DNA from 3 places in the Enterobacter cloacae complex sp. HYC042_NIDB genome. Region 3 is predicted to be linked to each of the others. Evidence: predicted binding sites of a transcription regulator. Region 3 holds the regulator's gene; each other region holds the start of a gene.
What was found. Region 3 encodes PhoB, which activates phosphate uptake and scavenging genes when phosphate is short. Its sites were predicted from a motif close to CTGTCATAAAACTGNCNNAT; they were not measured.
Positions count from the first base shown of each region.

Region 1: a site for PhoB is predicted at 1,008-1,027, ahead of glpT (glycerol-3-phosphate transporter). Genes of this name have one in related genera too.
Region 2: a site for PhoB is predicted at 1,062-1,081, ahead of kdgR (DNA-binding transcriptional regulator KdgR). Genes of this name have one in related genera too.

Region 1 is NZ_CP109650.1:3,455,503-3,457,776, reverse strand. Features, by position in the region: gene glpA (anaerobic glycerol-3-phosphate dehydrogenase subunit A) at 1-884, opposite strand, end outside; gene glpT (glycerol-3-phosphate transporter) at 1,135-2,274, shown strand, end outside.
Region 2 is NZ_CP109650.1:3,011,131-3,013,404, reverse strand. Features, by position in the region: gene OKF39_RS14480 (MFS transporter) at 1-994, opposite strand, end outside; gene kdgR (DNA-binding transcriptional regulator KdgR) at 1,173-1,964, shown strand; gene OKF39_RS14470 (YobH family protein) at 2,029-2,268, opposite strand.
Region 3 is NZ_CP109650.1:1,237,751-1,240,024, reverse strand. Features, by position in the region: gene phoR (phosphate regulon sensor histidine kinase PhoR) at 1-598, opposite strand, end outside; gene phoB (phosphate response regulator transcription factor PhoB) at 620-1,309, opposite strand; gene sbcD (exonuclease subunit SbcD) at 1,497-2,274, shown strand, end outside.

The DNA of each region.
Region 1 (2,274 bases), 2.2 Mb from region 3:
CCTTCGCGCAGCAGAATATCCACTTCTTCGGCGGTGACCCGGTTGACGTCAATGTCGCTGTAGTCAACGTGCGTTGACGTCGTACCGATGAGCGAAATGGTGTCGCCCGGCACCAGAATGTCGGCGTCAGACGGTTTGCGGCAGCGGTTGATGACGTGGTTATTGATGCGGTGGTCAAGGATCAGCAGCGAACCTTTGGCCGGGAACATGCGGATGGATAAATCGGCGTATTCCGCGATGCGCTGGCCCCAGATCCCCGCCGCGTTGACCACCACGGCGGCGTGCAGCTCGCTGTGCTCGTTATACTGCGTATTAAACACCCGCACGCCGCAGATGCGATGACCCTCGCGGATAAGCCCGGTCACTTCATGTCCGGTCAGAATGCGCGCGCCATGCTCGCGGGCGTCCAGCATGTTGGCGGCGGTCAGGCGGAACGGATCGACGGTGCCGTCAGGCACCTTCACCGCGCCGATCAGCGTCGGGTTCACCGATGGCTCCAGCCGCCGGGCCAGAGCCGGATCCATGGCCTCAGCCTGAATGCCCGCTGCAGTACAGGCGGTTATAAAGATTGACTGAAAGGCGAGGTCATCTTCAGGAAGGGTAATAAAGAGGCCGTCAGTTGGCTCTATGCAGTGTCGGGCGATACGCTTGAGGATCTGGTTTTCAGCGATGCATTCGCGCGCGGATTCACCGTCGGTGACCGCATACCGCGCGCCGCTGTGCAGCAGGCCGTGGTTACGCCCCGTCGCGCCGGTGGCGATATCGTGGCGCTCCAGAAGCGTGACGCTTAAGCCGCGAAGGGCGCAGTCGCGTGCGATGCCGGCGCCGGTTGCGCCACCGCCAATGATAATCACATCGCTGTAGCGTGGATCGTGAATTGTCATTGCCTTTCCTCTATGTTCGTTTTTTAGCATTTAGCCACATAGAACGTGTGGTTTGTTTGATTTCGAACATAAACGCGCGAAATTCGAAACTGAAACGTGATTTCATGCGCTTTTTTGCGCATTCTGTCATATTTCTGTAACAATTTGTGCGTTGATTCACAGTAACAAACCGCATGTTTTTTTAACATCCCCGCCTCTGTAACCGGGCGCGAGATGCCTGGTCATTTTTTGAAAGGCCACGGAGGCTGTTATGCTCAGTATCTTCAAACCTGCGCCGCATCGGGCGCGACTGCCAGAGGCAGAGATCGATCCTCTCTACCGCCGTCTGCGTTGGCAAATCTTCCTCGGGATCTTCTTCGGGTATGCGGCGTACTATCTTGTACGTAAAAACTTTGCGCTCGCCATGCCGTATCTGGTGGAGCAGGGCTTCTCTCGCGGCGACCTGGGCTTCGCGCTGTCGGGGATCTCCATCGCCTACGGTTTTTCTAAATTCATCATGGGTTCCGTGTCGGACCGTTCGAATCCGCGCGTGTTCCTGCCCGCCGGTCTGATCCTCGCGGCAGCGGTCATGCTGTTCATGGGCTTTGTGCCGTGGGCGACGTCCAGCATTGCCATCATGTTCGTGCTGTTGTTCCTCTGCGGCTGGTTCCAGGGGATGGGGTGGCCGCCGTGCGGACGTACCATGGTGCACTGGTGGTCGCAGAAGGAGCGTGGCGGCATTGTGTCGGTGTGGAACTGCGCGCATAACGTCGGGGGCGGGCTTCCACCTCTGCTGTTCCTGCTGGGGATGGCCTGGTTCAACGACTGGCACGCGGCGCTCTACATGCCTGCCTTTGGTGCTATTCTGGTGGCGATTATTGCCTTCGCCCTGATGCGCGACACGCCGCAGTCCTGCGGGCTGCCGCCAATCGAAGAGTACAAAAACGACTATCCGGATGACTACAGCGAGAAGCACGAAGAAGAGCTGACCGCGAAACAGATCTTCATGAAGTACGTGCTGCCGAACAAGCTGCTGTGGTACATCGCGGTGGCGAACGTGTTCGTATACCTGCTGCGCTACGGCATCCTCGACTGGTCCCCGACCTACCTGAAAGAGGTGAAGCACTTCGCGCTGGATAAATCCTCCTGGGCGTACTTCCTGTATGAATATGCCGGGATCCCGGGCACGCTGATTTGCGGCTGGATGTCGGACAAAGTGTTTAAAGGCAACCGCGGCGCAACGGGCGTGTTCTTTATGAGCCTGGTGACTATCGCGACTGTCGTTTACTGGCTTAACCCGCCGGGTAACCCATCAGTAGACATGGCCTGTATGATCGTTATCGGCTTCCTGATTTACGGCCCGGTGATGCTGATCGGTCTGCACGCGCTTGAGCTGGCGCCGAAAAAAGCG
Region 2 (2,274 bases), 1.8 Mb from region 3:
GTACACGTTCTATTAAATAACCTGCCAGGGGTGCCATCACCATCGTCGCCAGCGGCCAGGGGGTTAACAGCAGCCCGGTCTCCACTTCGGAACGTCCTATCACGCTTTGCAGGAAGAAGGGCAGAGAAACCAGAGCCAGCATCTGGGCGCAGAATGAGCAGACGGAGGTGCAGATGGAAAGCGAAAAGAGGGGAATACGCAGCAGATCGACCGGCAGTAAGGGCACCGGCAGGGAAAGCTGGCGGCGAACAAAGAAGAAGCCCGTCACCAGCAGGGCAACAAGCTCCACGGCGGTTAGCATCAGGGATTGACCCTGCGCAAAACCGCTCAGGGCGGTAATCAGTAGACCAAAGGTGAGCGCATTCATCACCGCGCTTGCTACGTCAAAGCGCGGCATGGTGCTTTTCGGGCCGTTAGCGGGGAGAAATTGCAGGGCAAAGAAGATGGCCACGATACCCAGCGGCACGTTTATGGCGAACAGCCACTGCCACGAGGCGACAGAAAGAATGGCCGCTGCAATCGTTGGCCCGGCGGCAGAAGAGACCGCGACAATAAACGAATTTATCCCCATGCCGCGGCCCAGATGGCGGTGCGGATAGATTAAGCGGATTAGCGCCGTATTGACGCTCATCAGCGCCGCGCCGCCAAAACCTTGCGCGATGCGCGCCAGCGTCAGCGTATGCAGAGAGTCCGAAAGGGCGCACAGCAGTGATGTAAAGGTAAATACCACCAGCCCGCACTGATATACCCGACGGTAGCCGAACATATCGCCCAGAAAAGAGAAGGAGAGCAGGGAAACCACAATCGCAATCTGATAGGCGTTAACAATCCATATCGAACTGGCCGGGGATGCATGCAGATCGGTGGCAATGGTGGGAAGGGCAACGTTCGCAATCGCGCCGTCAAGAACGGCCATTGAGATACCAATAATAATCGTAGCGATAGCGCCATACCGCTGGGGCAAAGGCAGACCATCGGAAAGGTTCTTTTCCATCGGGGATAAATAGCTCAGAGTGAAATTATTCTCAGGGTAACTATTTTAGCATCGTTAACACCGTTTTATGTCGCAGATTTGTAACGAAGTAAACGCGGATTGATTGCAGGTAACATGACGGGAATTTATAATAAAAACCGGTTCTGATTTTTATAAAACACTCTCTATGAGGTGGTAAATGGCAATTGCGGATTTGGATAAACAGCCAGATTCAGTTTCTTCCGTGCTGAAGGTGTTTGGCATCTTACAGGCGCTCGGGGAAGAGCGTGAAATTGGTATCACAGAGTTGTCACAGCGCGTGATGATGTCGAAAAGCACCGTTTACCGCTTTTTGCAAACCATGAAATCACTGGGTTACGTTGCACAGGAAGGCGAATCTGAAAAATATTCTCTGACGCTGAAACTGTTTGAACTGGGTGCCCGGGCATTGCAAAACGTGGATCTGATCCGTAGCGCGGATATTCAGATGCGCGAGATCTCCCGCCTGACCAAGGAGACTATCCACCTGGGCGCGCTGGATGAAGACAGTATTGTTTACATCCATAAAATTGACTCCATGTATAACCTGCGTATGTATTCGCGCATTGGTCGTCGCAACCCGCTTTACAGCACGGCAATCGGTAAGGTTCTGCTGGCGTGGCGCGATCGTGAAGAAGTTAAACAGATCCTCGATGGCGTGGAGTACAAACGCAGCACAGAACGCACCATTACTAACACCGATGAGTTATTAACGGTGCTCGACAAGGTGCGTGAGCAAGGGTACGGCGAAGATAACGAAGAGCAGGAAGAAGGGCTGCGCTGTATTGGCGTTCCGGTGTTTGACCGTTTTGGCGTCGTGATCGCGGGGTTGAGCATCTCTTTCCCAACGCTTCGCTTCTCGGAAGAGCGCCTGCACGAGTACGTGGCTATTCTGCATACCGCCGCGCGTAAGATTTCTGAACAGATGGGTTACCACGACTATCCGTTCTAACCCCGGTTAGCATAAAAAACGCCGCATCTTTGCGGCGTTTTTTATTCGTCGTTAACGCTGTGGCTCAGCCATTATCAATCACGACGGAGGTCTTACGCAGTACCGGGCAGTTGGTTAACCCAATGATCCCGCTATCAGAATGGAGATACTGCGCCGTGCTGACTCCCTGTGCTGTTAAATACTTACATTGAATGCCTAACCCTGCGGCGTTTTCGGTGCTCCCCACCAGCACGCCATAACCCGTTAAAAGAAGGCCAATCCAGAGTATCGCCAGTGCAACAATTGTACGAATAATTAAGCGCATTATTAC
Region 3 (2,274 bases):
GCTGGTGCATCTGGGTGACGTCGCGCGCCACCATCAGCCACTGGCGATCGCTGTAGGGCATCACGCGGATTTCCAGATGGCGACCGTTATTCAGCTTCAGATTGTGGGGACGGGTGAAATCACGCTTTTTCAGATACAGCGTGAACTCGGGATAACGCAGAAGGTTAAGGATATTCTGACCATTGTCGTCCGGCCAGCGCAGGCCCAGCAGCTGTTGCGCAAGCCCGTTACACCAGAAAATAGTTCCTTCTTCTGTCGTCAGGATCACCGCATCCGGCAGCGACTCTGCGCCGCTGCGAAAGCGTTTGATCAGGCTTCCCAGCTCGCGGCGACGCTTTTTATTACGCATCTGCATCTGGTGCAGGCCGTACAGCAGCGGCTCCCAGCTGCCGCTTCCCGGCGGCGGGGTCATACTGCGGTCCACCCACAGCCACCAGGAGAGACGCAGCAGGTTCCAGAAATGCCAGGCTAACAGCCCGGTGACCGCCGCCAGCAGAAACCACGGCAGATGCCCAAGTAAGGCCCCCAGAAGAAGGGCCGGAATACAGCATAAGATCAGTTCAAAGACGAGCCTTTTCCATGACAGACGTTCCAGCACGCGTCACACTCCTGTCATTATTCAGAAACGGGTCGAGAAACGATAACCCGTGCCGCGGACCGTCTGTACCATGCGATCGTGGCCGCTCAGTTCCAGCGCTTTTCGCAGGCGGCGGATATGTACGTCAACCGTCCGGTCTTCGACATACACGTTAGTTCCCCAGACGTTATTCAGCAACTGCTCGCGGCTGTAAACGCGTTCCGGATGGGTCATAAAGAAGTGCAGGAGTTTAAATTCGGTAGGCCCCATGTCGAGGGGATTTTCGCCGGTCATCACGCGGTGTGACGTTGGGTCAAGGCTGAGGCCCTGCATCTCGATCACCTCTTCCACCGCCATCGGGGAAATACGGCGCATGACGGCCTTAATGCGGGCAACCAGCTCTTTCGGGGAGAAAGGCTTGGTAATGTAATCGTCCGCGCCGGTCTCCAGACCGCGCACGCGATCCTCTTCCTCTCCGCGCGCCGTGAGCATCACCACCGGGATGTCGCGGGTCAGCGCTTCACGCTTCAGATGTTTGATAAACTGCAGTCCGGAGCCGCCGGGCAACATCCAGTCAAGCAGAATCAGATCGGGCCAGGGTTCATTCAGCTGGTTCACCGCGCTGTCATAATCTTCCGCTTCAACCGGCTGGAAGCCATTTTGCTCGAGCACGAAGCACACCATTTCACGAATTGGAGCTTCATCTTCTACGACCAGAATACGTCTCGCCATACTTTGCCCTGTCTTATCTTATTTAAGTTACAAGTTTGTAATGCGGCGCCATTATGCGTCAGATTTATGACAGATTTATGAAAAACAGTACCACTATAAATGGCAAACTGTTGTTTTATTACAGCGGTTATTTTCCTTTCCCTGACAGTTTATAATCGCCCGCATCGTTTTTCGCCACGGATCTCCTATGCGCATACTTCACACCTCGGACTGGCATCTGGGTCAAAATTTTTACAGCAAAAGCCGTGCGGCTGAACATGAAGCGTTCCTGAACTGGCTTCTGGAAACGGCCCAGGCGCACGAGGTGGATGCCATTATTGTGGCGGGTGACATCTTTGATACCGGTTCGCCGCCGAGCTATGCGCGTGAACTGTATAACCGCTTCGTGGTGAACCTGCAGCAGACCGGCTGTCATCTGGTGATTGTCGCCGGAAACCATGACTCCGTCGCCACGCTCAATGAATCCCGCGACATCCTGGCGTTTCTCAATACCACCGTGGTCGCCAGCGCCGGGCACGCGCCGCAGATCCTGAAAAAACGCGACGGGTCGCCGGGCGCGGTACTTTGCCCGATTCCCTTTTTACGTCCACGCGACATCGTGCACAGCCAGGCGGGACTGTCGGGCGCGGAAAAGCAGCAGCATTTATTGCAGGCCATCACCGACTACTATCACCAGCAGCACGCGGAAGCCTGTGCCCTGCGCGGTGAACAGGCCATTCCGGTCATTGCCACCGGGCACCTCACTACCGTCGGGGCCAGCAAAAGTGACGCGGTCCGCGAGATCTATATCGGTACGCTGGACGCCTTTCCGGCGCAAAACTTCCCGCCCGCGGACTACATCGCGCTCGGGCACATTCACCGCGCCCAGGTCATCGGCGGCTGCGAGCATATCCGCTATTGTGGCTCCCCTATTTCGCTCAGCTTCGATGAAACCGGAAAAGCCAAATCCGTGCATCTGGTGAGCT